Regions from separate parts of the Vibrio sp. 9-16B-A1 genome, predicted to be linked through region 2. Evidence: predicted binding sites of a transcription regulator. Region 2 holds the regulator's gene; each other region holds the start of a gene.

Region 1 (10,486 bases), on a different contig from region 2:
ACCATGGAGGCAAAGGTTTTCTGCTCCAGGTAGCTCAGGGTATTGATGTGCTGGGTAACCGAGCGCATCACGCTGATCGCAGCGGTGGCGAAAATCGCCAGTGCGACCAGCACTTCTAATAAGGTCATACCGGAATCAGTTTTCTTCATCGACTTCTCCCGGACGCAGCAGGGTTATTTCCCCTGCTTCGGTTACTTTGATCCGCCATGCGTCTTTCACGTCATCCCCGTTCGCGGGATAAAAGGCGATCTGAAACGGGGTGATATCCCCGCTGCCTGCGACAAACAACTCAGGTGGCGGCAGCTTCTTTTTCTGCTCTTCGGTGGCAAACATCTCGTCGTCAAACAGGCTGCCCGGTTTAAACAAACGGTCATCTTCACCCCAGGCTTTGCTGCCAAGCTGCAGGCGCAGGGCCAGCGCCTTGTCCAGTTTTACTTCCTGGTAGAGCGGGTCATCGTCTATAAGCCGCCAGCCATCGGCGATCAGCTTGCCGAACTTAAACCGGTTTTTGTCCTCTTCCACCCAGATACCAAAGTCGTAACCATTGAGAACCGACTCTTCGTTCAGCAGCTGTATCTGGTGGTAGAAGCGCCGGGCAAGGTCTTCAGCCTGATCGTCTTTGCTTTCGGGCATAGTGCCGATCACCGCTACCGCGCTCAGCGACAGCAGAACCAGCACCAGCAGCAGCTCGATCAGGGTAAACCCCGCCTGACGCATTCGCATGACTTACTGGAAGTCCTGCATGTTCCAGTTACCGATATCCGCGTTCACGCCTTCACCGCCTTCCTGTGCGTCCGCACCCAGGGTAAAGATATCGATGTTGCCGTTATCGCCCGGGCTCAGGTACTGGTATGGGTTGCCCCACGGGTCGTTTGGCAGGCGCTTGATGTAACCACCATCACGGTAGTTACGCGGCTCTGGGCTGGCTGATGGCTTGCTTACCAGCGCTTCCAGACCCTGGTCTGTGGTCGGGTAAACACTGTTGTCCAGCTTGTACATATCCAGCGCATTCTCCAGCGCCACGATATCGGTGATCGCTTTCTGCTGATCGGCTTTCTCTTTGTTGCCCAGCAGGTTAGGCACCACGAAACTGGCCAGAATACCCAGAATCACGATAACCACCATTACTTCCAGCAGGGTAAAACCTGACTGCTTCTTATTGATTTTTTTACCCATATTTCCTCCAAAAAAACTCAGAAGCGAGATTTAAAGAAACGGGGAACGAGACAGTGCTGCTCTCTCGCCTCTCGCAATCCCGACTCCCGCAAGCTAACAATAACTACCCCGACACCAGATTGTTCATCTCGATGATTGGCATCAGGGTCGCAATAACAATAAACATCACAATGCCCGCCATGCTGACGATCAGCAGCGGCTCAAACACACCAATGGCCATGTTGACCTTGGCTTCAAAATCCCGGTCCTGGTTATCCGCTGCCCGGGTGAGCATCTGCTCCAGTTCGCCACTCTGCTCACCACTGGCGATCATGTGCAGCATCATAGGCGGAAAGAGCTTCGTCTGCTCAAGAGATTTGCGCAGGCTGACACCCTCGCGGACCCGGTCAGCGGATTCCAGTACCTGCTGTTTCACGTACTGGTTGCTCATTACATCCGCCGCGACTTTCATTCCGTCCAGCAGCGGAATCGCACTGGAGGAACAGATGGACAGGGTACGGGCAAAGCGGGAAGTGTTCAGCCCCGACGCCACCTTACCGATCACCGGCAGGCGCAAAATTTTCTTATCCCACGCCAGGCGAAATCCCGGACTGCGCAGGGCCATTTTCAGACCAATAATCACCACCAGCAACAGCCCCAGAACGGCAAAACCCCAGTCCTGAACAAAATCACTCATCATCAGCAGAAACTCGGTCGAAGCAGGAAGTTTCTGCCCCATGTGCAGGAACTGCTCCACCATGGTCGGAACTACCGTTGCCAGCAGGAATGCCACGACCGCGACCGCGATAAGGGTCAGCATGGTCGGGTAAATCATCGCCTGCTGCAGCTTGGAGCGCAACTTCTGGCGATTCTCGGCGTAGTCTGCCAGGCGGTCGAGCACCTTATCAAGGTGACCGGATTTTTCGCCCGCCGCCACCATGGCGCGGAACAGGTCATCAAACACCTGCGGGTAGTCGGCCATACTGTCGGCCAGGGTGTAGCCCTCAATAACCCTTGAGCGCACCGCCATCAGCATAGTGCGGATGCGTGGCTTCTCGGTCTGCTCGGCCACCGCTTTGATACACTCTTCCAGCGGCATCCCGGCCTGGACCAGGGTAGAGAGCTGACGGGTTAAAAGCGCAAGGTCACTGGTTTTGATCCCGCGCTGAAAGCTCATCCCTCCGGATGATTTGGTGGCTGACGCGCCGGATTTGCCTTTCGCCTGATTCACCTCAACCGGCAACAAACCCTGCTCTTTGAGCTTATGGCGTACCTGACGGGCGTTGTCGGCCTCCATCACGCCTTTTTTCTGTTTACCCCTGGCATCGAGCGCCTTGTATTCAAATGCCGCCATCAGCCTTCCTTGGTTACCCGCATCACCTCTTCAAGGGTGGTGATGCCCAGTGCGACCTTGCTCAGGCCATCTTCACGGATACCCGGGGTGTTTTCGCGTACATAACGTTCGATTGCCTGCTCACCGGCTTCCGCATGGATCAGCTCCTGGATCTGCTCATTAATCAGCAGCAGTTCATGGATGCCGGTACGGCCACGGTAGCCCTTGTAGTTACAGGCTTCACAGCCACACGCTTTATACAGCACCAGAGGCTTGTCGCCCTGATGGTCAAACAGTTTCGCCTGCTGGTCATCGGCCTGATAAGGCTGCTTACAGTCATTACACAGGGTACGTACCAGACGCTGGGCCAGCACGCCGAGCAACGACGAAGAGATCAGGAATGGTTCAATGCCCATATCCCGCAAACGGGTGATCGCACCTACTGCAGTATTGGTGTGCAGGGTGGACATCACCAGGTGACCGGTCAGGGAAGCCTGAACGGCGATCTGGGCGGTTTCCAGGTCACGGATTTCGCCCACCATCACCACATCCGGGTCCTGACGCAGTATCGCGCGCAAGCCGCGGGCAAAGGTCATATCGACTTTCGGGTTCACCTGAGTCTGACCGATACCGTCAATATCAAATTCAATCGGATCTTCAACGGTGAGGATATTACTCTCGGTGCTGTTCAGCTCCTGCAAACCGGCATAGAGCGTGGTCGATTTACCCGAGCCGGTCGGGCCGGTCACCAGGATAATCCCGTGCGGGCGTTTGATCAGGGTCTGGAAGCTGTCGTGGTTTTTATCTGTCATACCGAGGCTGTGCAGATCCAGCCGGGTGGCGTTCTTATCCAGCAGACGCATTACCACCCGCTCGCCGTGTGAAGAGGGCATGGTCGAAACCCGCACATCCACAGCACGGCCACCGATACGCAGCGAAATCCGGCCATCCTGCGGGACACGCTTTTCAGCGATATCCAGGCGGGCCATAACCTTAACCCGGGAGACCAGCAGCGGAGCCAGTTTACGGCTTGGGGCCAGCACTTCACGCAGCACACCATCCACCCGGAAGCGGATAGAGAGGCTTTTCTCAAACGTCTCAATATGAATATCCGACGCGCCCTCTTTGATCGCTTCGCCCAGCATGGCATTGATCAGTTTGATGATAGGCGCATCGTCTTCCGACTCCAGCAGGTCTTCGTTCTGCGGCAGTTCTTCTGCCAGCGAGAAGAAGTCGTCGTTGTCGGCACCGATGTCTTCCATCAGCTGACGGGCTTCTGAAGAATCCCGCTGATAGATCTCGGTCAGGCGGGCATCAAATTCCTCATGACTCAGGGCAACCGGCGTAAAGCGGCTGCCGCATACCCGGGCGACCTCGGTCAGGGTTTCACGGGCCAGCGGCGCTACATACAGCAGTTGTGGCAGCTGGCCGGCTTCTTCACCGTGTGTCAGAGCGGCTTTGTGCCGGTTGGCAAAAGCAAACGGCAGGCGTGTCACGGCTTGCACTTCACTCACTGTTTGGCCTCCAGCTGCTCAACAAAGGCCTGAATCTCCGGCGGATGCTGAATATCATCACCATACTTTGGCAGTACCGGGATATGGCTGTCATCCATCAGCTTCAGGCCCTGCTCGGCTTTAAACAACTGCTCAGCACGGATGTAGTTGTACTTACGCTGTGAGATGCCATCAGCCGTCACGCCATCGCGGATAATGGTCGGCTTGATAAACACCATCAGATTCTTTTTCTCGACCTGGGTACTGGTGGACTTGAACAGATGCCCCAACACAGGAATGTCACCCAGCAGCGGGATCTTGGACTCACTCTCCAGTGCACGCTCATCAATCAGACCACCCAGCGCCAACATCTGACCGTCTTTGATCATTACTGAAGTGTTTAGCTGACGCTTGGCAAAACGCACGTCTACCGCGCCGTTGGCGCCGAGTACGTTAGAGACTTCCTGCTCAATGGTCAGCTGGACTGAGTCACCTTCGTTGATCTGTGGCACCACTTTCAGCTTGATGCCCACCTCTTTACGCTCCACCGTCTGGAACGGGTTGGAGTTGCTCGAACTGGCGGTTGAACCGGTCAGGACCGGCACCTCTTCACCAACGATAAACGAGGCTTCGCCGTTATCCATCACGGTAATGCTCGGCGCAGAGAGGATGTTGGAGTTGGAATCGCTGGCCACAGCGCTGATCAGCGCGGTCCAGTCGCCCATCATCAGGCTGACAGCCGCACCGTTCACCCCGCCAAGGGCTGAGGCTAACTTGCTGTAGTCACCCTTCTTAGTTGTTTCTTCGTAGTACTTAATCGCTCCGGTACTACTGTCACGAATTGGCTTTTTCTCAACAGTATCTTTGGCTTCTTCCAGACCCACCATTACGCTGCCTATAGGCGCGCCGGTGTTGCTGTACTGGATCATCGCACCGGTACTCATATTGCCCCACTGAATCCCCAGGTTGGCGAGATCACCTTCTGCCAGTTCAACGATCATTGCTTCGATAAGCACCTGGGCACGGCGGATATCAAGCTGGGAAATCACCTCTTCCAGCGCACGCATAATATCCGGTGGCGCGGTCAGAACCAGTGAGTTGGTCCCTTCATGGGCCGCAATCATCACTTCGCCGCGCTTCTGGCTGCTGTTTTTCGAGCCACTGCTCTTCTCCGCCTGCAGGTTTTCAGATACCCCTTTCAGCACCTCCACCATATCTTCGGCTTTGGCGTATTTGAGGTAGACCACGCGGTTATTACCTTTGGAGGCCATCTCCACATCCAGCTGCTCGATAAGCTTCTTGAGACGCTTACGCACCTGAGGGTCACCGGAGATCAACACCGAGTTGGTACGCTCATCGGCGACCAGCTTCGGCTGCAGGAAGGCAGGCATGTTCTTGTTATCAGAAGACTTGTTCAGAGCTTCAACAATCCGCACCATTTCAGACGCCGAGGCATTACGCAGTTCCACCACCTGAACCTCTTTATCACCGGCACGGTCAACCCGCTCGATAATTTCCGCCAGACGGTTAACCACCGCCGCACGGCCTGTGATCAGAATGATGTTGGCCGGGTCATAGTGCACCACGTTACCTGCACCAGCGTTATCATTCAGCTGGCGCAGCAGCGGAGACAGCTCACGCACTGAGACGTTGCGCACCGCCACCACCCGGGTTATCACTGCATCCCCTTCAACTCTTGGAGAGTCGCCTACTACAGGGACAGCAGAGGTCTTGGCGTCTTTGTCGCGAATGATCTTCAGTACGCCGTTTTCCATCTCAACAGCTGCAAAGCCGTACACTTCCAGAACGTTGAGGAAAAATTTGTAGTACTGCTCTTCGTTGAGGACATCATAACTGCGCACATCGATAGTGCCGCGCACCGCCGGATCCACAATAATGGTTTTCTCCAGATTGCGTCCGACCGTGTTGATAAACTCTTTAATGTCCGTGCCTTTAAAGCTGGCGCTGAACTCACTGGCTATTGCCTGTGAGCAGAGAAGGCTCCCTGCCAGCAACCATGCGCCTTTGCTAAACCACTGTTTCACTTGATTCTCCCACTGCGTACGTGTTCGCCCTGCCTGGCCGGTACGCTTAAAACTCAATAAATATGTCGTGCAACTGACCGTCACGCTCAACGGTCAGGTTCAGTTCTGTCAGCTCATTCATCAGCTGCATCAGTTTACCCATGGTCGCCGGGTCAGTCAGGTCATCCCCGTTCAGCTGGGTGGCGATGTCGCCGTCTTTCAGCCCTACGGAATCAAACAGATCCCGCTGACTGCCCGGTGCCACCCGGTAGCCCATCAGTTTTCCGTCCCGGCGCACCTGCGACAGGCGAATATACTTCAGGACAGACTGAGGGTTTGAAGATATTTCCGAGCGGATCTGCTCCAGACGGCTGCGGTCAACCCGGCCGGTACTCTCACCGGTTACCGGAGGCGGAACCCGCTGCGATTGCTGAGAAAGTTTGCTGTATTCGATGCCCTGCAGCATCAGGGTTTCATCCTGGCCCTGGTTTTCGATGATCGCCCGGTCTGCCAGCACCGCTTTTAGCTTAGCCTGGGTACCGTCGATCACTTCACCAACACCATAAGTATCCTGTTTGCCACGGTTGGCAATGATTGCCAGACTGCGTGACGGGTCCGAGCTGGCGACCGCACCCACCAGAGTCAGGTTAAGCCGGGTTTTCGGTGCATCCACCACCTGAGGCGTGACGGGTTTGGCAACCGGTTTATCCGAGTAGCGACCAAAAAGATGAGCGTTAAGAAGAGGGCTCAGGGAGAGCGACTGATGCTCAGACGCCTGCTGACGCACCGATGGCGGACTCCAGCGTGACGGCGCCTGGCTTTCATCCAGGGTGCTCCAGACGAGCTGACCGGTCAGCCAGCCGGAAGCCGCGATAAGACCCAGGCTCGTCAGCAGACTGAGTCTGGCCTGATGTCCTGTGATAAAAGTCAGAGCTTTGTTTAAGATGGCATCGAGCTGGAGTTGTTGCACCATACGGGCTGGCATTGCTGGCGTTCCCTGTCCTTACTAATTCTTACCGGAATACTGAAAGGCCGTCAGCCTACACAAGGACTGGCAGCTTGTCATACGAAATCATCATGACATTTCCATAAGCGGGCGCTATGCCTCACTACAAACAGATAAAGTCAGGCCTTGTTAATATTTTGCTAAACAAAAACAAGCTAATACACCGGCATTTCTGGCCTGAGCCGCTTTGCCCGCTTGAAAAAGCGCCTTACTGCCACCATTGTTGATTTCAGCATTGAAGTCAACGATTAGAGGCCTGAATTTACTATGAGTTCAAACAGTATCGCAGTTCGGCTGGATAAATGGCTCTGGGCGGCCCGTTTTTATAAAACCCGTTCGATTGCCCGTAATATGGTTGACGGCGGTAAAGTCCATTATAATGGCCAGAGAAGCAAGCCAAGTAAAATTGTCGAAACCGGAGCTGTGATCTCGCTTCGGCAGGGAAATGAAGAAAAGACAGTCATTATCGAAAAACTGTCGGATCAACGCCGTGGTGCGCCGGAAGCCCAGACGCTCTACCGGGAAACCGAAGAGAGCATCAAGAAAAGGGAAGAGAATGCCCAGAAGCACAAACTCAACGCCCTGCACAGCCCGAGTCCGGAACGACGCCCGGACAAGAAACAGCGTCGTAATCTGATCAAATTTAAACATCAATAAGCCGGAGCTAAACCCATGGCCAACAACATGTTGCACCGCTACCTGTTCGAAGATCTTTCGGTACGTGGCGAACTGGTACAACTGGATGAAACGTACCAGAAGATTATTTCAAGCAAGGAATACCCTGCCCCAGTCAAGAACCTGCTGGGTGATCTTCTGGTTGCAACCACACTGCTGACGGCAACCCTGAAATTTGAAGGTTCAATTACCCTTCAGCTGCAGGGCGATGGTCCGGTATCACTGGCCGTGATCAACGGCGACCACGACCAGAAAGTCCGTGGCGTAGCGCGCTGGGAAGGCGATATCGCCGATGATGCCGGCCTGCACGATCTGATGGGCAAAGGTCATCTGGTGATCACCATTACGCCAAACAAAGGCGAGCGCTACCAGGGCGTGGTTGGCCTGGAAGGTGACACCCTGGCAGACGTACTGGAGAGCTACTTCCAGCGTTCAGAACAGCTGAAAACCCGCCTGTGGCTTCGCCAGGGCGAGCACGATGGCAAGCCGCACGCAGCAGGAATGCTGATTCAGGTAATGCCGGACGGCACCGGCAGCCCGGATGACTTTGAGCACCTGGAGCAGCTGACTGACACCATCAAGAATGAAGAGCTGTTTGGCCTTGAGGCAAACGACGTACTGTACCGCCTGTACAACCAGGAAACAGTAAAAGTCTTTGAACCTCAGCCGGTCGAATTCCACTGTGGCTGTTCACGCGAGCGCAGCGGTGCGGCGATCCTGAATGTTGAGCGTTCTGAAATAAATGACATTTTGGCCGAGTGCGGAACACTTTCTTTACATTGTGATTACTGCGGCACGACTTATTCGTTTGACGAATCTGACGTGGCGGAAATTTTTAGTCATTCAGCCGGCGGCAACTCAACCGTTCACTGATAAGCACAAAAAATTGACCTGACATCACGTCCGGCCAAAAGCCTTACCAAGCCAGCTCCACGCTGGCTTTTTAATGCAAAAACCCCACTAAATCACACACTTATCAATAGCAAAAATTCACTTTATTTTTTGCTGAATGATTAATTTGATCTGGCGCAAAGGTTTGCTTTGACTAAAAAACAAACTGTTAGAAATTGTGACCGACACACAAAACCCCCCCGATTTTAAGCAGCAATTTTTGATAAACATCCCTGTTTTGTATGTGACCAGTTGCTACATTGAGTACAGATTAAAAATTACAACATTACAAAATCCCTACAAATATCCTACAAGGAGCACCTATGACCGTTATGGAACATACTAAGGCTGCACAACTCGATCTCACCAAATATGGACTGACTGACGTAAAAGAGGTTGTTCGCAACCCAAGTTACGAGATGCTGTTCGAAGAAGAGACCCGCCCTGAACTGGAAGGATACGAAAAAGGTATCGTGACAGAGATGGGAGCTGTTGCTGTAGACACCGGTATTTTTACCGGACGCTCACCAAAAGATAAATTTATCGTTAAGGATGCCTCAACAGAAGAACACATGTGGTGGACCTCTGATGCGGTTAAAAACGATAACAAGCCTATCACGCCTGAAGCGTGGGCAGATCTGAAAGAACTGACCACCAGGCAGCTGTCTGGTAAGCGTTTGTTTGTTATCGACGGTTTTTGTGGTACCAACGAAGACACCCGTCTCTGTATCCGGGTGATCACAGAAGTGGCCTGGCAGGCACACTTCGTGAAAAACATGTTTATCCGTCCAACCGAAGAAGAGCTGGTGAATTTCGAGCCTGACTTCGTGATCATGAACGCAGCGAAAACCACTAACCCTAAGTGGAAAGAGCACGGCATGAACTCGGAAAACTACACCGTATTCAACCTGACCGAAAAGATGCAGCTGATCGGCGGTACCTGGTACGGCGGCGAAATGAAGAAAGGCATGTTCGCCATGATGAACTACTTCCTGCCTCTGCGCGGTATCGCGTCGATGCACTGTAGTGCCAACGTAGGTGAAAAAGGCGACACCGCTGTCTTCTTTGGCCTGTCCGGTACCGGTAAGACTACCCTCTCTACCGATCCTAAACGCGCGCTGATCGGTGATGATGAGCACGGCTGGGATGACGAAGGTATCTTCAACTACGAAGGTGGCTGTTACGCGAAAACCATCAAGCTTTCGAAAGAAGCTGAGCCGGACATCTACAACGCAATCCGCCGTGATGCCCTGCTGGAGAACGTAACCGTTCGTCCTGACGGCTCTATCGACTTTGACGATGGCTCGAAGACAGAAAACACCCGTGTTTCTTACCCGCTTCACCATATCGAAAACATCGTTAAGCCGATTTCCAAAGCGGGCCACGCTCAGAAAGTTATCTTCCTGACGGCAGATGCATTCGGCGTACTGCCTCCGGTAGCGAAACTGACTCCTGAGCAGACCAAGTACCACTTCCTGTCTGGCTTTACGGCCAAGCTGGCGGGTACTGAGCGCGGCATCACCGAGCCAACCCCGACCTTCTCGGCCTGTTTCGGCGCGGCCTTCCTGACCCTGCACCCAACCAAGTACGCTGAAGTACTGGTGAAACGCATGGAAGCGGCCGGTGCTGAAGCTTACCTGGTGAACACCGGCTGGAATGGTACCGGTAAGCGTATCTCGATTCAGGATACCCGCGGTATCATCGACGCAATCCTAGACGGTTCTATCGAAGAAGCAGAAACCAAGCAGATCCCGGTCTTCGACCTGAAAGTACCGACTTCCCTGCCTGGCGTAGACCCTACAATCCTGGACCCACGCGATACTTATGTGGATCCGCTGCAGTGGGAAAGCAAAGCTGAAGATCTGGCTCAGCGCTTCATCAAGAACTTTGAGAAGTACACAGACAATGC
Region 2 (10,486 bases):
GTTAACACACAATTTACATAATGGCTTTGATTTTGGTTACATTTGGTTAGACCAGTATATTTTACTAATTTAGTGATTGTAATTGCATATAAATTTCGTTAAAAATGGAATCACTAACGCGTACACAGGAAAAACGGGACAGGTGTGCGCGAAAAATATACAGTCCCGATATGGAATAAATTTTTGCCTGACTTGCCCAAACTGGAATGAGGATCACTTTTTGTACCTCTTGCTTTTGGCTGAGTCCGGCTCACAGTGTGGGCAATCGCCCCCTCGCTAAAAGCATAAGGATGAATGCTGCTTCAGCTCCCCTCCCTGTATTTTTAGCCCGGTCGCTCACACTGATGTGAATTACATTATAAATATGGAGATATAAAATGGCTGGTGTTCTAGGTATGATTCTTGCTGGAGGTGAAGGTTCACGTCTGCGTCCTCTGACAGAATCCCGTAGTAAGCCCTCGGTTCCGTTCGGCGGTAGCTACCGTCTGATCGACTTTGCTCTGAACAACTTCGTAAACGCAGACCTGATGCGCATCTACGTTTTGACTCAGTTCAAATCCCAATCCCTCTACCTGCACATGAAAAAAGGCTGGAACCTGTCTGGTATCACCGATCGTTTCATCGATCCGGTCCCTGCACAGATGCGTGATGGTAAGCGCTGGTATGAAGGTACAGCAGATGCGATTTACCAAAACATTCGTTTCATTGAACTGGCAAACCCGGATCAGGTAGCGATCTTCGGCTCTGACCATATCTACAAAATGGATATCCGTCAGATGCTGGACTTCCACAAGCGTATGGAAGCCAAGCTGACCGTATCTGCGATTCGTATGCCACTGTCTGAGGCGTCTCAGTTCGGTGTTATCGAAGTAGATTCAACCGGTAAGATGATCGGTTTTGAAGAGAAGCCTGCAAATCCAAAATCTATCCCGGGTTCTCCTGAGGAAGCACTGGTTTCAATGGGTAACTACATCTTCGAATCTGACGCTCTGTGTAAAGAGCTGCGCGAAGATGCAGAGCTGGAAAACTCCAGCCACGACTTCGGTAAAGACATCATTCCTAAGATGTTCCCGGAAGGTGACGTGTACGTGTACGACTTCTCAACCAATAAGATCAGTGGTGAGAAAGATACCACTTACTGGCGTGATGTAGGTACGATTGACTCGTACTGGGCGGCGCACATGGATCTGCTTGAGCACGATCCTGACTTCTCCCTGTACAACCGCAGCTGGCAGCTGCACACATACTACCCGCCTCTGCCACCTGCAACTTTTGTGGATGTAAATGACCGCAAAGTGAAAGTAACTGACAGCCTGATCTCTGGCGGCAGCTACGTTCAGGGTTCTGAAATCTACAAGTCAGTGCTGGGTTACCGCAGTAACGTTGCTGCCGGTTCTGTCATCAGCGAATCGATTCTGCTGGGTGATACCAAGATTGGTGCGGGTTGTAAGATCCGTCGCGCTATTATCGACAAGAATGTTGAAATTGCACCAGGTACTGTTATCGGTGAAGATCTTGAGCTGGATGCGCAGCGCTTCCACGTCTCACCAGACGGTATCGTTGTGATCAGTAAAGGAACAAAAGTTGGATTCTAAACTAAATATTTGGTTTACAGTTTCCGAAGCAGAAGGACTGGTAAAAAGTGGTGGCTTGGCCGATGTGGCCAAGGCACTGCCGAAAGCCCTTCAAAACATTGGCCACGAAGTGGCCATTGTTCTTCCTGCTTATCAGAAACTACCAGGAAAAACAGAAGCGGAAGTTGTCCTCTCTGCAGAGCTGGATTACTGGCCGCACATTCGCTACCAGGTTCGTAAACTGGCGCTTGATGGCGTAACGGTTTACGCAGTGGAGTGTGATAAGTACTTCGATCGTCCTGAGCTTTACGCAGAAGCGAACAAAGCGTATGCGGATAATGGCGAGCGCTTTGGCTTCTTTGCTTCAGCGGCGCTGGATATGCTCCCGAAACTGGGTGTTCACCCGGATATCATTCATGCCAATGACTGGCATACCGGCCTTGTCCCATTCCTGCTTAAAACCCGTTATGCGCACGATGAGCGTTACACAGGTATTAAGAGTGTCCTGACGGTTCACAACGCCATCTTCAAAGGTATTTACTCGTACCGCGAGCTGGAAATCATCCCTGAGCTCAACCTGTCTGGTATGGGACACCTTCAGTATGGTCACGACCATATCAGCATGCTGCGTGCGGGCGTTCATTTTGCCGATAAGGTCAACGCGGTCAGCCCGAACTACGCGTCAGAGCTGATGACAGCGCTGGGTTCGCACGGCATGGTGGATGACTTTGTTCACCGCAGCGCCGATCTGTACGGCATCCTCAATGGCTGTGATTACAGCGAGTGGAGCCCGGAGAACGACAAGCACATCGCGGCAAACTACCGCGTTGAGCAGAAGAGCATGATCGCCGGTAAGGCGAAAAACAAACGCGCGCTTCAGAAAGAAACCGGCCTGCCGGAAGTGAAGAAGCCGATGTTTGGCATGGTTTGCCGCCTGACTCACCAGAAAGGTTTTCATTACCTGCTGCCAATCCTGGATAAGTTCCTCCACAACGATGTGCAGCTGGTTATCGTGGGTACCGGTGAACCGGAAGTGGCTGAGAAACTGCACGCAATTGCGGCGCGTTTCCCGGAGAAGTTTGCTTTTGTTGAAGCCTACAACAACCGCCTGGCGCACCTCGTAGAAGCGGGCAGTGAGTTCTTCATTATGCCGTCTGAGTTCGAGGCCTGTGGCCTTAACCAGATCTACAGCATGGCTTATGGCACTCTGCCAATTGTCCGTGCTGTTGGTGGCCTGAAGGATACTGTGACCGATTACGATCAGAATCCGGAAGATGCGACTGGTTTCTGCTTCGAAGAGCCGGAGCCGTATGCTCTGCTGGCGACTCTGCAGCGCGCACTGATCCTGAGCCTCCAGAGCCCGGAGACGATGCGTAAAGTTCAGCTCAATGCGATGAAGAAAGACTTCAGCTGGGAGCTGGCTGCAGAGGAATACCTGGTGATGTATCGCGCAGCAATAACCGGTCAACAGCATTAATGATTGCCATGTTAAGTAATTCAAGCCTCCTGAGTGGGGGCTTTTTTACGTTTGTTTACGGTGTTTTGCCACCGTTAGAGTACTTTGACTACTTTTTCTGTGCTAATCTTCACTGCAAAAAGTATGCTATTTACTAATTCATCACCAGAAGCTTTTTATGGCCGCCGACCTGTTATTTCATAGAACGTATCCTCATCCAACCAGCGACCAGTGGGTAGTCTTTGTCCACGGGGCGGGCGGCAGTTCGTCCATCTGGTTTAAGCAGATCAAAGCCTATCGTCAGCATTTCAATCTGGTGCTGGTGGATTTGCGCGGTCATGGCCGCTCCAATTCAAATCAGCTTCTCAAAGACATTATCTCCAGTGAGTATACGTTTAAGGACGTGTCGCAGGACGTACTGAAGGTGCTTGACCACCTTAAGATCCAGTCGGCGCACTTTGTCGGCATGTCCCTTGGTACCATTATCGTCCGTAATCTTGCCGAGATTGCCTCTGAGAGGGTGAAAAGCATGGTGCTGGGCGGCGCGGTTACCCGTTTTAATACCCGCTCTCAGGTGCTGGTTAAGCTGGGAGACTGGAGCAAGCACTTTATCCCTTATATGTGGCTCTACAGCCTGTTCGCGTTTATTGTGATGCCGCAGCGCAGTCAGCGGGAATCGAGGCACATGTTTATCCGCGAAGCGAAGAAGCTGTGTCAGAAGGAGTTTAAACGCTGGTACACCCTGGCGGCAGAGGTAAACCCTCTGATGCGCTATTTCAAAGACCGTGACCTCTCTATTCCAACCCTGTACCTGATGGGGGAGAGGGATTACATGTTCATCCAGCCGGTGAAAGAGATGGTGAAAGTGCACCAGGAGAGCACGCTTGTGGAAATTCCTGGCTGTGGTCACGTCTGTAACGTGGAAAAGCCGGATGAGTTTAACCAGACTTCGATTGATTTTATTCGTCAGCACGCCTGAGTTCTCTACTCAGGCTAACATTTAAAGACTCTTGCCGCACTTCCAGCATACTCCAAACTGCGCTTCAATCTCCTCCTGGCACTCCGGACAGCGCCAGGGTTGCCCCGGATTCACATTACTCATTCTGTGCTGTTCTATCAGTCCGCTGGCCTGCTTAAACTGCTCAGGTCTGAACAGCCAGATATACGGTTCGCTGTCTGAGCCGAATGGCAGCTCTCCCTGCAGCCCGAACAGCCCCTCACCCCGCACTTCAGCATCTATGCCATGGGTTTTCAGCATCTCACACAGGATATGAGCCTCAGGCGGTGTGGAAGCGTGACACAGCTTCATGAACGCCCCTCAGATGTGCCGTCCGGTACGCTGCGAAACCTTGCCATCAGCCATTTCACTGCGACCGGGAAGATCCCCAGCAGGGCGAATGAGCCCAGTACCGCAGGGGAAGCGATACCTGAAAGCGATTCTATCTGAGCCAGCTGAGTACCGGCGTTGACGTACACTGCGGTGCCAGGCAGCATGCCTATCTGACTGATGAGATAGAAACGGCCGGCAGAGATAGGGGTCAGGCCCATCACCAGATTAATCAGAAAAAACGGGAAAACCGGGATAAGCCGCAGGGAGAAGAGATAAAACGCGCCGTCGCGCTCAATGCCCTGATTGATGGTGGTCAGCTTACTGCCAAAGCGCTGCTGGACCCAGTCACGCAGCAGGTAGCGGCTGCTGAGAAATGCCAGGGTTGCACCAAGGGTGCTGGCGAAAGAGACCAGCAGCAGGCCGTTGGTAAAGCCAAACAGGGCGGCAGCCAGCAGGGTAACCACGGTAGCGCCGGGAATGGAAAGCGCGGTCACCGCAACGTATAAAAGAAAGTAGCCACCAAAGGCTAACAAAAAGTTTTGTTCAATAAAGCCCGCCAGCGCCGCCTGCTGCGTTTTGGCGTTTTCCAGAGTCAGCAGGGGACCAAACTGATAACCCAGCCCCACAATAGCGGCTAACAGTACGATTCCGATAACGACCTTTTTGTTCATCTCAATATTCCGTTTTTATGTCTCTTAGAATTATGACAGGGAAACAGTGAGATTTCTTTCAGATATAAAGAGTTTCATTGTGGTGGCCGGTAAAGCCCGTAAACTGCGTACCACGTACCACGTACCACGTACCACGTACCACGTACCACGTACCACGTACCACGTACCGCGCAACCAAAAACACCGGCATCAAGCCGGTGTTTGTTCACGTTAAATTTTTAGCCCACCTGACTGAGCAGTTCATCACGCCGGGCCTGTGGAATAACAGACCAGTGACTGCCGCGGATCGCTCCCTCAAGCGCCCATAACAGTTCTACGCCCACTTTGCCTGAATGGCTTTGCTGGATGGCTTTATATGCGCCTGCTGCACCCTGATTTTGCAGCTCTTCCACACTGCAGATACCGGCTTTTTTAAGCATTCGTTCGGTACCAAGGCGAAGATTAGGCAGATCTTTCAGACGGTCAGGTTTGGCCTGAGCCTGCTGCTCTTTCTCCTGGCGGGCAATTTCGAGTGCGTGGGTGGCTTCTTCAATGATGATGTTCGGTGTCTGCCACATTGCCTCTGGCAGGGCGAAGTATTTGGTGACCACGGGGAAGCCGCGTTTTTTGTAAATGTAAGGTTCGAAGCCGGCCAGTTTGAAATCTTTTGCTTTCTGGTTGTCAGCGCGGATGAAAAGGGTATCGCCAACCACCAGTGCAAACATTACGTCGTCCGCGAAGACGCCGAAGCCTCCGAACATTGAACGGGATTTAATAGTTCCCAGACTCTCGAAGAGTCTCAGCGAGTTTTTTAGAGTAGGTTTGTTCATGCTGTATGTCCCGGTTTAGAAGTTCCGCCACTAAATTCAGGTCCGAGCATTTGAGCAAATCGATGCATGACTGATAGCGCGAGCTCGCGCTGGTGTGCATATTTGCCATCGGCAACCCCGCTACCATCCCAGTCCCTGACACGTCTCAGTTACTGGATTAGGCCGGTGGCTTTGCGTCCCACCCTTTCAGGTGGTTTGCCCTGTGCGTGACATCAGTTCAGGTTTTCATTTGAAATCGTATTTCGGAGAAAGCCTGATATAAAAAATAATAGTGAAAAAGCGGAATTAACATCACACTCGTCTGCATTTAGTGTGACATTGATCCAAATAAAAGCACGCGTTATGCGTGCTTTGTTTCATTATGCTGCCTTATCCAAGGCGTTTAACTGACTTACGTTCAACCAGCTCAGGTTGCATCTCGAACACGCGGCGCTCATGTTCTTTATCTTTGATGCGCTGCAGCAGCAGCTCGAATGCTGTTTTACCCACACGGCGTTTAGGCTGGTGGATGGTCGTCAGTGGTGGCGAGAAGTACGCCGACAGGTCCATGTTATCGTAACCGATCACGGAAACATCATCAGGGACGCGTAAGCCTTTTTCCTGAAGGCGGCTGATAAGACCCAGCGCCATGGTGTCATTGAAGCAGAACACAGCGGTCGGACGTTTGTCCATCGCCAGGATTTGCTCTGCTGCCATGACAGCAGTATCACATTCGAAGTTACCTTCAATGATGTTCTTCTCTTCGAATGGCAGACCGGCTTCTTCCATTGCGCGTTTGTAACCGGCGATACGCTCTTTACAGATCGCTTTCTCAAACTGACCAGACAGACACATAATGTCTTTGTGGCCGTTTTTGATCAGATAACTGGTCGCCAGGTAGCCACCTTCTTCTGAGTTATCGATGATCTTATCGGCACCTGAACTTTCAGGGCCCCAGTCCATGATAACTTTAGGGATGTCCGCGTGAGCATCAAGCATTTCACGCAGCTCTTCGGTCAGGTCAGAACACATCACCAGGATGCCGTCGACACGTTTTTCTGCCAGCATGCGGATATAGTCGCGCTGCTTTTCGTAGATACCGCCTGTATTACACAGGATCAGGGTGTAGCCCTGGCGGTAACAGTAGCTTTCCACACCATCAACCACTTCCGAGAAAAACGGGTTGGTTGACTGGGTGACCAGCATACCGATAGTACGGGTAGTATTACATTTCAGACTGCGCGCTACGGCACTCGGAGCATAGTTTAGCTCTTTTACTGCCTGCAGCACTTTTTCCTGCGTTGCTTCAGCAACAAAGCGGGTTTTGTTAATCACGTGCGAGACTGTGGTGGTGGACACCCCAGCTAAACGCGCAACATCTTTAATTGTGGCCATATATTTGTTCCTGTTTCTGCCGTATGGGCGCTTTTATCAGTTCTGCCGCAGGGGAAAAGGCCATACTGCGGTCAGAAAAGTTGGCGTGAAAAGCGAACCTGGCTGAAAACATATCTGTTAAAAAACAAAAAACCGCTAACTAACAGCGGCTTACCTTGCTTTCCAAATGGTTTATCATATTTTATCGTTTGCGGTCACAATTCTAGACTCATAATTGAGACCTGACAATCATAAATATGTCATTTTGCCGCGTTTCCATCACACAAATTAATTTTTCTTAACGCCAGCTAAAAAGGTCTGGCAGGCCTATTCGCCCGCCAGGTAGTGTCCGTCCAGGATCAGGAAGTCATGCAAAAGCGACGCTACCGCGGCATAAAAACCAAACTCGTCAAACTGCTGACATTTTTGCTTAAACTGAGGAACCCAGCTCAGCAGGTACTCATCAATGAAGGCTTTCTGTTCCAGGAGCGATGCTTCGAACTTCTCCGGTTTTTCACACTCGTTGGAGCGGATGATGAGGTTACCCAAAAAATCGAGCTCAACGGCCAGGTGATCCGCCGGTTCGTTGAAGCCTTCCTGCATTGAAATGCCTTTTTCCTGCATCAGTTCTTCCATCTGCCGGGCAGGCTCATCATTGAGCAGGCCGCTTTTGCCAATGTACATCGAGGCATAGGGCAGGGCGGCGTTTTTGTCAGTGGTCAGGAACAGACCACAAAAGTCAGCGGCCAGTTCGATCATGGCATCTTCTCTGTCCTGCAGACGGTTAAGGGCATCAACCAGGGCGGTAGTGGACGCTTTCAGCTGCTCTGTTTCACCCAGGCCGCTGATGAAGCTGCGGATCTCAGGGGTGTGATAGGTCGCCAGCTCTTTTTCATTGATCTCCCTGGCAAAGAGGCTGGACAGCCACCAGTATATTTCGGCACGCTTTTCGTTAAACAGCTTGCTCTCTTGCATGTCGGGTACTCCGTAAACTATTGATGTGGCGATTGTATCGCATATATATGAACAGCATCCGGTCGGGTTATGTAAGAAAAAGTGTTGTTTTGACAATATGTTAACAGTCGTCTCCGGTTTGTCTTGCATCAATAAAACCCGGGAAACACTATTAATTTTAGCCTATTTGCTAGAAATGTAACGGATTGTGAATAGAATAATAATGAAATCAGAAGAAATATAAGTGGTGTAGATGAGCTATCACGTTTTGGTCGTTGAAGACGATGTAGTAACACGCAGCAAACTGGCGGGTTACTTTCAAAATGAAGGGTATACCGTCAGCGAAGCCGAAAACGGCGAGCAGATGCGCGAAGTGCTGGCAAACAGCAGTGTGGATCTGGTGATGCTGGATATCAACCTTCCCAGTGAAGATGGGCTGATGCTGACCCGGGAGCTGAGAAGCCAGTCGGATATCGGTATTATCCTGGTGACCGGCCGTACCGACAGTATTGACCGCATTGTCGGGCTGGAAATGGGGGCAGATGATTACGTGACCAAGCCGTTTGAGTTGCGCGAGCTGCTGGTTCGGGTGAAAAACCTGCTGTGGCGGATTTCTCTGGTGGCTGAGGCCCGCTCAAGTGAGACCCGTAAGGAAGAGTCCGGACAGCTTATCCGTTTTGGTGAGTGGACCTTTGATGTTCAGCGCCGCGCGCTGAGCCGTAATGGTGAGCCGGTGAAACTGACCAAGGCCGAGTATGAGCTGTTAGTCGCGCTGTCGTCTCATCCTAATAAAGTACTGAGCCGTGAGCGTATTCTGAACATGATCAGTCACCGTGTGGATGCGCCTAACGACAGAACCATTGATGTTCTGATTCGGCGTATGCGTGCCAAGATGGAGCAGGACCCGAAGAACCCGCAGATCTTTGTGACGGTCCACGGTGAAGGGTATATGTTTGCCGGAGACTAGTTCAGGGCTGCGGATATACGCATAAAAAAACGGGAGCACTGACAGTGCTCCCGTTTTTCTTAATGAGAGTGTTTTTACTCCATCGGAGAAACTTCCGTTGCAGGAGTTGTTGTGGTTGGCGCTGCGTTGGTGGATGCTGAAGCCTGACTATGAGTGTCGGCTGCAAAATCTCTCAGGCCGCTCCACAGCTGGCCCATGGTTTCATGCCAGTAGGTTTCGCTCCACTCCAGGTATTTGGCTGACGGGCGGTAGCGGTTCCATGCCTGCATCTGTGCATCGTGTGCCAGGAAATTAGTCGGGGCAGGGATTGGGTCCAGGCCTGCATCATGGAACTCATTCATCGCGCGCTCCATGTGGCTGGCAGAGGTCACCAGTACCATGCGTTTGCGTGAAACAAACACGGCGGCCTGGCGTGCTTCTTCCCAGGTGTCTTTGGCGGTTTCAAGCAGCACAATATCGGTTTTGGGTACGCCGAGCGCCAGTGCAACTCTGGCCATCATGCGGGCGTGACTGATTTCTGAGCCCCCGGCATAACCTGAGAGGATCAGTTTGGAGCCCGGATACATTCTCAAAATCCGGATCCCTTCAGTCAGGCGCATCAGAGCTATCCTGCTCAGCTCAGAGGTGGGCGGAATATCGTCATCGACAATATGGCCGTTCCCCAGCACCATCACGTAATCAATCGTTCCTTCGACCGGAAGAAAGCCTTTGTACTGGCGTTCAAGTGGCATCAGGAGCTTAGAGGCGACAGGCTGGAAAGAGGCAAGGAAGATGCCGGTAAACGACATCAGAATGATTGCGCAGCCCGTGGCTCGTCTTGAGGTGAATGCCACCAGTATCAGCCCCAGCATGCCCAGGATAAGCAGGGCAGGCAATGGCATCAGCAGGGAAGCAAACACTTTTTTCAGCTCAAACATATACAAATAGTCCGAAAAATCATCACTTGGTTATGAAAAAGGCACACAGACCTTTATTAGTTGAAATCCTGTGCCAGAATAGGCGGCACGATTAGACATGATAACCTAAGCCGCCGTGAGAGAAGATCGCAATTTCGACGATATTGCCCACAAATTCGCAAAAAATATTTACCAGACGGGTAAGGGTGATATCCGACAAGTCATTGTTTGGGAAGATTTAGTTTACGCCCTTAACCTTCTTAATGATAGAGAACAAACCCTGAATGTGCTCGACGCAGGTGGCGGGTTGGGTCAGATGTCGCAAAAAATTGCTGAGCGCGGGCACCAGATCACATTATGTGACCTCTCTTCACAAATGCTGACGCTCGCCAAAGAGGACATTGAAAAGAACGGGCTGCTTGAGCAGTATCGCCTGATTCATTGTCCGGCTCAGGAAGTGGACCAGCACCTGGACA
Region 3 (10,486 bases), on a different contig from region 2:
CAAAGCGCGCAGGAACAGGTGTCTCAGCAGGGATTCGACTATGTACTGCTCGGGCCGGATATCGCCACCCGGGTGATTGCTGACCATGCGGCGCCGGATGCACTGGTTAAACGCCTGCTGGCAAGGCAGCCACCGGCCTGGCTTAAACCCGCCGGAGAATCGCAATACGGCGTATTGCTGTATGCCGTGATCAAAGATGAAAAGGGGGAGACACCATGAACCAGTTACGCATCGCCGTGCTCCTGCCCTGCTATAACGAACAGGGAGCGATAGGAAAGACGGTCGCTGATTTCTCCCGGGCCCTGCCCGGTGCCTGTGTGTATGTGTATGACAATAACTCTGTTGATGGCTCGGTCCGGGAGGCAGAAGAAGCCGGCGCCATAGTGCGGCATGAACCCAGACAGGGCAAAGGCGAAGTAGTCAGGCGCATGTTTGCCGATATCGAAGCCGATGTGTATGTACTCGCCGACGCCGATGATACCTACGAGGCAGAAGCCGCGCCGGAGATGATCCGTACCCTGGTTGATGAACGGCTCGATATGATCACCGGCACCCGCTCAACAGAAGCCTGCGCCTATCCGTCCGGACATGTTCTGGGTAACCGGGCATTCAGCCAGCTGATCAGCACCTTTTTCGGGGCCGAGCTCAAAGATGTCTTTTCCGGCTACCGGGTAATGAGCCGCCGTTTTGTCAAAAGCCTGCCGGTACTGAGCCACGGCTTCGAGATAGAAACGGAGCTGAGCGTCTTCGCCCTGATGCACCGCCTGCCGGCCAGAGAGATCGCTACCATGTACCGCGCCCGCCCGGAAGGCACGGTAAGCAAACTGCACACCTTTAAAGACGGGTTTAAGATCCTCAATTTTATTCTGTTCCTGCTGCGTGACGTCAAACCGCTGCAGTTCTTCTCAACCCTTTCTGCGCTGCTGGCAATCCTCTCCCTGGGTCTTGGGATCCCGGTGATCCTGGAGTTCTGGGAAACAGGCCTGGTGGCCCGCTTTCCTACTGCCATTCTCTCCAGTGCCACAGGGGTGCTCTCCGGGCTGTGTCTGTTCAGCGGCTTTATTCTGGATAATGTTTCAAGGGCCAGGCTGGAGACAAAAATGCTGGCCTATCTGGCGCAGCCCGCACTGCAGGGTTCTGATGATGTTCCCGGAAAGCGGGGCTGGGATAAGCCGGAATGCTGAGCGTAAAGCCCGGCTCTGGTGAGGGTTTCAGGTTCTGGTATCTGCTGTTCTCTGTCCTGGTTATTATGCCGGTCTGGAGCTTTGAAAACCTGGCCATGGTCGATGCGCCGCAGCACCTGTCACAGCTTGCTGACATTAAGTCGCTGCTTTATGGCAGCCATTTCATCTCTTCTGAGGTGTATCTCAACCTCTTTACCCCTTACCTGACAACAAACCTGCTCCTGACACTGCTCACTCTGCTCAGCTCTCCGGCGGTGGCCTTAAAGGCTGCAACGTCATTTTATCTGTTAGTCCTGCCCTGGTGCTGCCTGAGGTTACTGCGGCTGTATAAAAAACCTGAGCTTTTGTGTCTGCTCTGTTTCCCGCTGTTGTATAACCTGCCATTCAACTGGGGATTTATTCCATTTATGGTGACCGCCGCCCTGGGCTGCCTGTGGCTGGTCTCTCTGCTGGAGCGGGACATTTCGCATTTCAGTCTCCCTCATATCGCCATCTCTTATGCCCTCGCATTTGGTCATGCCATGGCCTGGGGACTTAACATCGCCTATATACTCACCTGGCTGATATTTAACAGAAAAATCTCCCGCCATAATGCCGGCTCCCTCTTTCTGCTCCTCAGCCCGGCGGTCTGGCTGCTTTGCTGGTCTTTCTACGTCTCCGGCAACGAAGCTTCCGCTAACCTGGTTGACCTTATCTATCAGTCACTATTTGAAAAAACAGCAATACTGATAACCGGCCACCTGATGGGTAATGACCTCCTGTTTGGCGGTATCAGGCTCCTGCTGTATGGCTATCTGTCGGTAAGACTGCTTGGTATAACCCGATCATTCACTCCGCCCCACCAGCTGATCATAGCTACCCTTGCCCTTTTCTATCTGCTGCCATCGCTGCTGTTTTCGACCTCTTTTTTTTCTGACCGCCTGGCGATACTGCTGCCGGTCTTTCTTCCCCTGTTATTCGACAGCATAAAAAAGAAGACGGCCTATACGCTGCTTGCCACTCTTTGTCTTCTTCTTGCCGTCACTTCCCGGCTAAATCAGCAGTGGATACTGGAGAGAGAAAGGCAGGACTTTGAGTCTGTCACTCACAACATACCGGCCAATACGCATGTGTTTTATATCTCTGACCCGGATGACTTTGGTTACTACAAATTCGGGCTGATGCTGGTCCCTTATTACCTTCATTACGGCCACTGGCTGAGAGCGGAAAAAGAAGTCCTTATCGATTTCAGTTTTGCTTATTACTTCAACCAGCCTGTACGCCATCTCAAAAAGCGAAATATAAACAGCCGCACCAACAAACAGTATCTGGCCATGGACTGGAGTCTCATCAGCTACCACGACTTTATTCTGGTCAGGGACTGCTCTTTAGCGGATCCGGAAGTTATCGCTGCAGCAACCGGCTACCTGTTCACCGGACAACAAAACTGCTGGGCGCTGTTCAGGCACAACTCTGTGGATGAAAGGGAGCTGTAAATCAGGTTCTGAAAGTTCAGGGAGAAAGAAGAAAAGAATTTATAACGGAAAGGGGAAACCTTCCGGCAGGGAAATTAAGCTTTAAAACAACACCAGGGAGCAAATGCTCCCCGGTGTTACAGCATAATCAATGCAGCTTTATGCCAGCAGTTCTTTCGCTGTGTTTACCACGTTTTCAGTGGTGAAGCCGAACATTTTGAACAGCTCACCCGCCGGTGCAGACTCACCGAAGGTGGTCATACCGATGATGCGGCCGCCAAAGCCCACGTACTTGTACCAGTAGTCAGCGATGCCCGCTTCAACTGCGATACGTGCAGTTACGTCTGATGGCAGTACCGCTTCACGGTATGCTGCATCCTGCTTGTCGAATGCATCGGTAGATGGCATAGAAACTACACGTACTTTCTTACCTTCTGCTGTCAGCTGGGCTGCTGCTTCAACCGCCAGTTCAACTTCAGAACCGGTCGCGATGATGATCAGCTCTGGTTTGCCTTCGCTGTCTTTCAGGATGTATGCACCCTTAGCGATGTCAGCAACCTGCTGTGCATCACGCTCCTGCTGCGCCAGGTTCTGACGTGAGAAGATCAGTGAAGTCGGGCCGTCTTTACGCTCGATAGCCAGCTTCCACGCAACCGCAGATTCAACCTGGTCACACGGACGCCAGGTGCTCATGTTTGGTGTTACACGCAGGGAAGCGATCTGCTCAACCGGCTGGTGAGTCGGACCATCTTCACCCAGACCGATAGAATCGTGAGTGTAAACCTGGATGTTCTGCACTTTCATCAGCGCAGCCATACGCATTGCGTTACGCGCGTATTCCATGAACATCAGGAAGGTTGCACCGTAAGGTACGAAACCACCGTGCAGTGCGATACCGTTGATGATCGCAGTCATACCGAACTCACGTACACCGTAGTGAACGTAGTTACCAGACGCATCTTCAGCAGTCAGAGACTTAGAGCCAGACCACATGGTCAGGTTAGAAGGTGCCAGGTCAGCAGAGCCGCCCATGAACTCTGGCAGCATCTTACCGAATGCTTCCAGTGCGTTCTGAGACGCTTTACGTGATGCGATGTTCGCAGGATTTGCCTGCAGATCAGCGATGATCCTGCCAGCTTCTTCTTCCCACTGTGCAGGCAGGTCGCCGTTCATACGACGCTTAAATTCTGCCGCCAGCTCAGGGTAAGCCGCTTCGTACGCTGCCAGCTTCTCGTTCCACGCGCTTTCGCCCGCTGCACCCGCTTCTTTCGCATCCCACTCAGAGTAAACGTCAGCAGGGATTTCAAAAGGAGCGTGCTCCCAGCCCAGGAACTCACGCGCTGCTTTGATTTCATCAGCGCCCAGAGGAGCACCGTGACAGTCGTGTGAACCCGCTTTGTTTGGTGAACCGAAACCGATGATGGTTTTGGTACAAATCAGGGTAGGACGAGGGTCAGCTTTAGCCGCTTCGATAGCCGCATTGATCGCTTCCGCGTCGTGGCCGTCAACAGCAGGGATTACGTGCCAGCCGTAAGATTCGAAACGCTTAGGCGTATCGTCAGAGAACCAGCCTTCAACTTCACCGTCGATAGAGATGCCGTTGTCATCCCAGAACGCGATCAGTTTGCCAAGACCCAGGGTACCTGCCAGAGAACACGCCTCGTGAGAGATACCTTCCATCAGACAACCGTCACCCATGAACACGTAGGTGAAGTGGTCAACGATGTCGTGGCCTTCTTTGTTGAACTGAGCAGCCAGAGATTTTTCAGCCAGTGCCATACCAACCGCGTTGGTGATGCCCTGACCCAGAGGACCTGTGGTGGTTTCAACGCCAGGCGCGTAACCGTATTCAGGATGGCCAGGCGTTTTCGAATGCAGCTGACGGAAGTTCTTCAGATCGTCGATAGACAGATCGTAGCCAGTCAGGTGAAGCAGAGAGTAAATCAGCATAGAGCCGTGGCCGTTAGAAAGTACGAAACGGTCGCGGTCTGCCCACTCTGGGTTCTGTGGGTTGTGCTTCAGGTGGCTGCGCCAAAGAACTTCAGCGATGTCAGCCATGCCCATTGGGGCACCTGGGTGACCAGAGTTTGCTTGTTGAACACCATCCATGCTTAGAGCGCGGATCGCGTTTGCCAGATATTTACGAGAAGACATGTCTGCTCCTGAGTGCATAAGCGATTAGTAAGATTTCAATTGGGGCCGGATTCCGGCGGCGCGTATTGTCTCAAAGCCCCCCGCCCTCTGCAAACGTTTTACTGGCCATTTTGCCGGACTTTAAAGCGTTTTTTTCATAAATCCCCTACTCTGTTTGGCTTTTTACGCAATCGTTTGGTTTTGTGACTTAATAAATTTGCGCTTGTAATTCACGCAGTGTGAACTAGAATAGACGTCTAGATGTAGAAACACCTACAAAACACATTCCATAAGCCGGTGAGCATTTATGAGTCTCGGTGGCTTTAATCACATAAACTATTCGGAGCTCTTATGGCTAAGCACCTGTTTACTTCTGAATCGGTATCAGAAGGTCATCCAGATAAAATCGCAGATCAGATCTCAGACGCAGTACTGGACGCAATTCTGGAGCAGGACCCTAAAGCACGCGTTGCATGTGAAACTTACGTGAAAACCGGCATGGTCATGGTTGGTGGTGAGATCACCACTTCTGCATGGGTTGATATTGAAGAGCTGACCCGTGAAACCGTTCGCGAAATCGGCTACGTACACTCAGACATGGGCTTTGATGCCAACTCATGTGCTGTTCTGAACACCATCGGTAAGCAGTCTCCGGACATCAACCAGGGCGTTGATAAAGCGGACCCTAAAGAGCAGGGCGCAGGTGACCAGGGCATCATGTTCGGTTACGCAACCAACGAAACCGACGTGCTGATGCCGGCACCGATCACTTACTCTCACCTGCTGATGGAGCGTCAGGCAAAAGTACGCAAGAACGGCACCCTGCCGTGGCTGCGCCCGGATGCGAAATCTCAGGTAACTTTCCAGTACGACCAGGGCAAGATCGTTGGTATCGACGCGGTTGTTCTGTCTACCCAGCACTGTGACAGCATCTCTACTCCGGATCTGCGTGAAGCGGTAATGGAAGAGATCATCAAGCCGGTTCTGCCTTCAGAGTGGCTGAGCAAAGAGACCAAGTACTTCATCAACCCAACCGGCCGTTTTGTAATCGGTGGTCCTATGGGTGACTGTGGCCTGACCGGCCGTAAGATCATCGTAGACACCTACGGCGGTGCAGCGCGTCACGGTGGTGGTGCGTTCTCTGGTAAAGATCCATCAAAAGTTGACCGCTCTGCAGCTTATGCAGCGCGTTACGTGGCTAAAAACATCGTGGCTGCCGGTATGGCTGACCGCTGTGAGATCCAGCTGTCTTACGCTATCGGTGTTGCTGATCCTACTTCTATCATGGTGGAAACTTTCGGTACTGAGAAAGTGTCTCACGACATCATCATCGAAGCGGTACGTCAGTTCTTCGACCTGCGCCCATACGGCCTGCAGGAAATGCTGAACCTGCTGCAGCCTATCTACAAGAAGACCGCTGCATACGGTCACTTCGGCCGCGAAGAGTTCCCTTGGGAAGCGACCGACAAAGCAGAAGCACTGCGCGACTTCGCTAACCTGAAGTAAGCTCCAGGCTGAAAATCTGGCATACTGAGCCCTGACCTGCCGGTCAGGGCTTTTTTTTATCTGAGGAATACCGTGCCGTCACCCGAAATCACCCCGCAGCTTATCAGCGACTGTCAGCGCATTATCGAAGAGTGCGTGGACAAAGCCTCCCGCTACTTCAATACCCGCTTTCCCCTGCCGGAGCTGAGCTTTAAGCTGCGCGGCCGCGCGGCCGGTAAGGCATATCTCCAGGCCTGGCAAATCAAGCTGAATCCGGTACTGCTGAGCGAAAACCGCCAGACATTTCTCAGTGAAGTGATCCCCCATGAAGTCGCTCATCTTATTGTTTACCAGCTGTTTGGGCGGGTACGCCCGCATGGCAAAGAGTGGCAGAGCGTGATGCTGCAGGTTCTTGGGGTAACACCAAACACTACCCACAGCCTGGATGTCAGCTCAGTACAGGGCAAACAGTTTGCTTATCGCTGTGGCTGCCAGAAGCACCTGCTCAGTGTCCGCCGCCACAATAAAATTGTCCGCGGTCAGGCCCGTTACCATTGCCGTGACTGCCAGCAGCAGCTCTGCGCCGAGCCAGCCTGAGTTATCCGTCCTCCACTGAACTTGGCAGCCCCTGGCCCCGGCGTTACACTGAGCTTTTGACAATAACCTCATCAGTCTCATGCGAATCTCAGTCTGCGCCGCTTTGCTGGCGGCGTTTATCAGCCAGAGCGCACTTGCCGCTCACCCCACCTCATTCAGTCAGGCCAAAAAAATAGCCCGACAGATCTACGATGATCACCCGGTCAGCTTCTACTGCGGCTGTGATATCCAGTGGCAGGGAAAGAAAGGCATTCCCGATCTTAACGGGTGCGGCTATCAGGTACGCAAACAGCAAAAACGTGCGTCACGGATCGAGTGGGAACACGTGGTGCCCGCCTGGCAGTTTGGCCACCAGCTTCAGTGCTGGCAGGAAGGCGGACGAAAAAACTGCAGCAGAAATGACAAAGCCTTCCGCCGTATGGAAGCCGACCTGCACAACCTGACTCCGGCGATCGGCGAAGTCAACGGTGACCGCTCTAACTACAACTTCAGCCAGTGGAATGGCCTGGACGGCGTCAGCTACGGCCAGTGTGAGATGCAGGTAAACTTTAAACAACGCAAAGTCATGCCGCCAGACCGCGCCCGTGGCTCTATCGCCCGCACTTACCTGTATATGAGCAAAGAGTACGGCTTTAAGCTCTCCAAATCCCAGCAACAGATGATGCTGGCGTGGAATAAGCAGTATCCTGCGGATAAATGGGAGTGTGAGCGGGAGAAAAGAATTTATAAGCTGCAGGGCAACCGAAATCCTTTTGTGTCACAGCAGTGCGCGAATTAGAATTTCACTATCCGGGCCTTGTTTTTTTAATCAAAGGCATCAATCTAACCATTATCAGTATTTAGCGGACAAACCTATGAGAGTGCCACGTATTTACCACCCCGAGCCAATCAGCCAGCTGGGGCAACTGAACCTGAGCGATGATGCCGCCGGACATATCGGCCGGGTACTGCGCATGCAGCCGGGTCAGGAAGTAGTGCTGTTTGACGGTAGTGACCACGAGTACCCGGCGCAGATCAGCGAAGTCAGCAAAAAGCACGTCAGCGTTGAAGTGACCGAAAAACGTCACCGCAGCATTGAGTCCCCGCTGGATCTTCATCTGGGTCAGGTGATCTCCCGCGGCGACAAAATGGAATTTACCATTCAAAAGTCCGTAGAACTGGGCGTCAACACTATCACTCCCCTGCTGTCTGAACGCTGTGGCGTTAAGCTCGATACTAAGCGCTTCGAAAAGAAACTGGCTCAATGGCAGAAAATCGCCATCGCTGCCTGTGAGCAGTGTGGCCGTAACGTGGTCCCGGAGATCCGCCCGATCATGCAACTGGAAGAGTGGTGTGCCGAGCAGAGCGATGCGCTTAAGCTCAACCTGCATCCCCGCGCCAAATATTCGATCAACACCCTGCCGGGCCCGATCGAAAAAGTGCGTCTGCTTATTGGCCCGGAAGGCGGGCTGTCCGCTGAAGAAATAGCCATGACCGAGCAGTATCAGTTCGAAGAAACCCTGCTTGGCCCGCGTGTACTGCGCACGGAGACCGCAGCCCTGACTGCGATCACCGCACTTCAGGTCCGTTTTGGTGACCTGGGATAACCGGAGAAAGTAATGATTAAAATCGGCATAGTGATGGACCCGATTTCGTCCATCAACATAAAAAAAGATTCAAGCTTTGCCATGATGCTCGAAGCCCAGCGCCGCGGCTGGGAACTGCACTACATCGAAATGCAGGACCTGCACCTGGATCAGGGTATTGCCTTTGCTGATACCAAAGTGGTCACCGTACAGGAAGACCCGAACGGCTGGTATCAGTTCCACTCTGAGCAGACCATTCGCCTGTCTGAGCTCGATGCAGTACTGATGCGTAAAGATCCACCATTCGATACAGAATACATCTACGCGACTTACATTCTTGAGCGCGCTGAAGATGAAGGCTGCCTGATCGTCAACAAGCCTCAGAGCCTGCGTGACTGCAACGAAAAACTGTTTACCGCCTGGTTCCCGGACCTGACCCCGACGACCATCGTGACCCGCAAAGCAGAGAACATCAAAGCGTTTCGCGAGAAGCATGGCGATGTGATCCTCAAACCTCTTGACGGTATGGGTGGCGCATCGATCTTCCGCGTTAAGGCCGGCGATCCTAACGTGTCCGTTATCATCGAAACCCTGACCAACCACGGCCAGACTTATGCCATGGCACAGACTTTTGTACCGGACATCAGCAATGGTGACAAACGTATCCTGGTGGTCGATGGTGAGCCTATGCCTTACTGCCTGGCCCGTATCCCGGCCAAAGGCGAGACCCGCGGCAACCTGGCCGCCGGTGGCAGCGGTGAAGTGCGCCCGCTGAGTGAGACCGACCGTAAGATCGCAGAAGCGGTCGCGCCGGTACTGAAAGAAAAAGGACTGATTTTTGTCGGACTGGACGTGATTGGTGATAAGCTGACAGAAATCAATGTCACCAGCCCGACCTGCATCCGTGAAATTGAAGCGGCGCATGACATCTCCATCACAGGCAAACTGATGGATGCCATCGCAGCCAGGACTGGCAAAGCGTAATACCGAACCGAGCGGAGTAAGTATGAATCTGACCAATCACTTTCTGATCGCCATGCCAGGTATGAGAGATCCTTTCTTTCATCAGTCGGTGATCTACCTGTGCGAGCACAATGACGAAGGTGCCATGGGACTGATCATCAATGCTCCGATCGATATTTCGGTGGAGAACATGCTTAAGCAGGTGGACATAGAGTCCGTCCAGCCAAGAGTGAACCATACCAGCCTCGCCCAGCCGGTACTGAGCGGCGGCCCGGTCGCAGAAGACCGTGGTTTTGTGCTGCACAAGCCCAAAGACCGCTACCAGTCCAGCATTCAGATGACCCCGGAGCTGGCCATGACCACCTCCCGGGATATTCTGACCGTACTTGGCACCGAAGCCGAGCCACAGCAGTTTCTGGTAGCGCTGGGTTACTCCGGCTGGGAAGCCGGGCAACTGGAAAGCGAGCTGGCCGAAAACTCCTGGCTGACCATAGAAGCGGATCCGGAGATCATCTTCAACACCCCTGCCGGTGAACGCTGGCGCAGCGCCATCGCCAAACTGGGGATCGATGCGGATCAGCTCTCGGCAGATGCGGGGCATGGGTAGTTAACGGTGCTGGGTGCCAGGTACTAGGTACTAGGTACTAGGTATCATATTACAGGACCCAGGACCCAGGACCCAGGACCCAGGACCATTCCTCCACCCCACAACTCAAAATCAACCACTTTTCTCAGGTTAAATCGACTATGTCCTCAAGAACCATCATGGCCTTTGACTTTGGCACCAAGAGTATTGGCAGTGCCATCGGTCAGGAAATTACCGGCACAGCGAGACCGCTGAAAGCATTTAAAGCGCAGGACGGAACGCCGAACTGGGATCTGATTGAAGCGCAGATCAAAGAGTGGCAGCCGGATCTGCTGGTGGTAGGCCTGCCGACCGACCTGCACGGCAAAGCGCTGGAAACCATCACCCCAAGAGCGAAAAAGTTCGCCAACCGCCTCCACGGCCGCTTCGGCCTGCCGGTAGAACTGCACGACGAACGCCTCTCCACCGCCGAAGCACGCTCAGAGCTGTTTGAAATGGGTGGCTACAAAGCCCTGACCA

Evidence for each region. The regulator PurR, encoded in region 2, represses purine synthesis genes. The targets are predictions, from matches to a motif close to TNANGNAAACGTTTNCNTNA.
Region 1: a site for PurR is predicted at 8,711-8,730, ahead of pckA (phosphoenolpyruvate carboxykinase (ATP)). Genes of this name have one in related genera too.
Region 3: a site for PurR is predicted at 4,955-4,974, ahead of metK (methionine adenosyltransferase). Genes of this name have one in related genera too.

What each region holds. Positions count from the first base shown of each region.
Region 1 is NZ_JBSDZD010000018.1:62,051-72,536, reverse strand. Features, by position in the region: gene gspI (type II secretion system minor pseudopilin GspI) at 1-149, opposite strand, end outside; gene ACVB80_RS21840 (prepilin-type N-terminal cleavage/methylation domain-containing protein) at 136-723, opposite strand; gene gspG (type II secretion system major pseudopilin GspG) at 727-1,176, opposite strand; gene gspF (type II secretion system inner membrane protein GspF) at 1,280-2,509, opposite strand; gene gspE (type II secretion system ATPase GspE) at 2,509-4,002, opposite strand; gene gspD (type II secretion system secretin GspD) at 3,999-6,026, opposite strand; gene gspC (type II secretion system protein GspC) at 6,073-6,990, opposite strand; gene hslR (ribosome-associated heat shock protein Hsp15) at 7,279-7,668, shown strand; gene hslO (Hsp33 family molecular chaperone HslO) at 7,684-8,559, shown strand; gene pckA (phosphoenolpyruvate carboxykinase (ATP)) at 8,901-10,486, shown strand, end outside.
Region 2 is NZ_JBSDZD010000002.1:211,852-222,337, reverse strand. Features, by position in the region: gene glgC (glucose-1-phosphate adenylyltransferase) at 378-1,595, shown strand; gene glgA (glycogen synthase GlgA) at 1,585-3,051, shown strand; gene ACVB80_RS04700 (alpha/beta fold hydrolase) at 3,209-4,009, shown strand; gene ACVB80_RS04695 (DUF2007 domain-containing protein) at 4,031-4,339, opposite strand; gene ACVB80_RS04690 (TVP38/TMEM64 family protein) at 4,336-5,031, opposite strand; gene ACVB80_RS04685 (TfoX/Sxy family DNA transformation protein) at 5,250-5,840, opposite strand; cyclic di-GMP riboswitch class I at 5,948-6,050, opposite strand; gene purR (HTH-type transcriptional repressor PurR) at 6,210-7,214, opposite strand; gene torD (molecular chaperone TorD) at 7,521-8,168, opposite strand; gene torR (two-component system response regulator TorR) at 8,401-9,114, shown strand; gene elyC (envelope biogenesis factor ElyC) at 9,189-10,031, opposite strand; gene cmoM (tRNA uridine 5-oxyacetic acid(34) methyltransferase CmoM) at 10,147-10,486, shown strand, end outside.
Region 3 is NZ_JBSDZD010000009.1:201,655-212,140, forward strand. Features, by position in the region: gene ACVB80_RS15745 (hypothetical protein) at 1-219, shown strand, start outside; gene ACVB80_RS15750 (glycosyltransferase family 2 protein) at 216-1,184, shown strand; gene ACVB80_RS15755 (hypothetical protein) at 1,178-2,659, shown strand; gene tkt (transketolase) at 2,798-4,792, opposite strand; gene metK (methionine adenosyltransferase) at 5,123-6,277, shown strand; gene ACVB80_RS15770 (SprT family zinc-dependent metalloprotease) at 6,365-6,853, shown strand; gene ACVB80_RS15775 (endonuclease) at 6,933-7,631, shown strand; gene rsmE (16S rRNA (uracil(1498)-N(3))-methyltransferase) at 7,708-8,439, shown strand; gene gshB (glutathione synthase) at 8,452-9,402, shown strand; gene ACVB80_RS15790 (YqgE/AlgH family protein) at 9,425-9,988, shown strand; gene ruvX (Holliday junction resolvase RuvX) at 10,129-10,486, shown strand, end outside.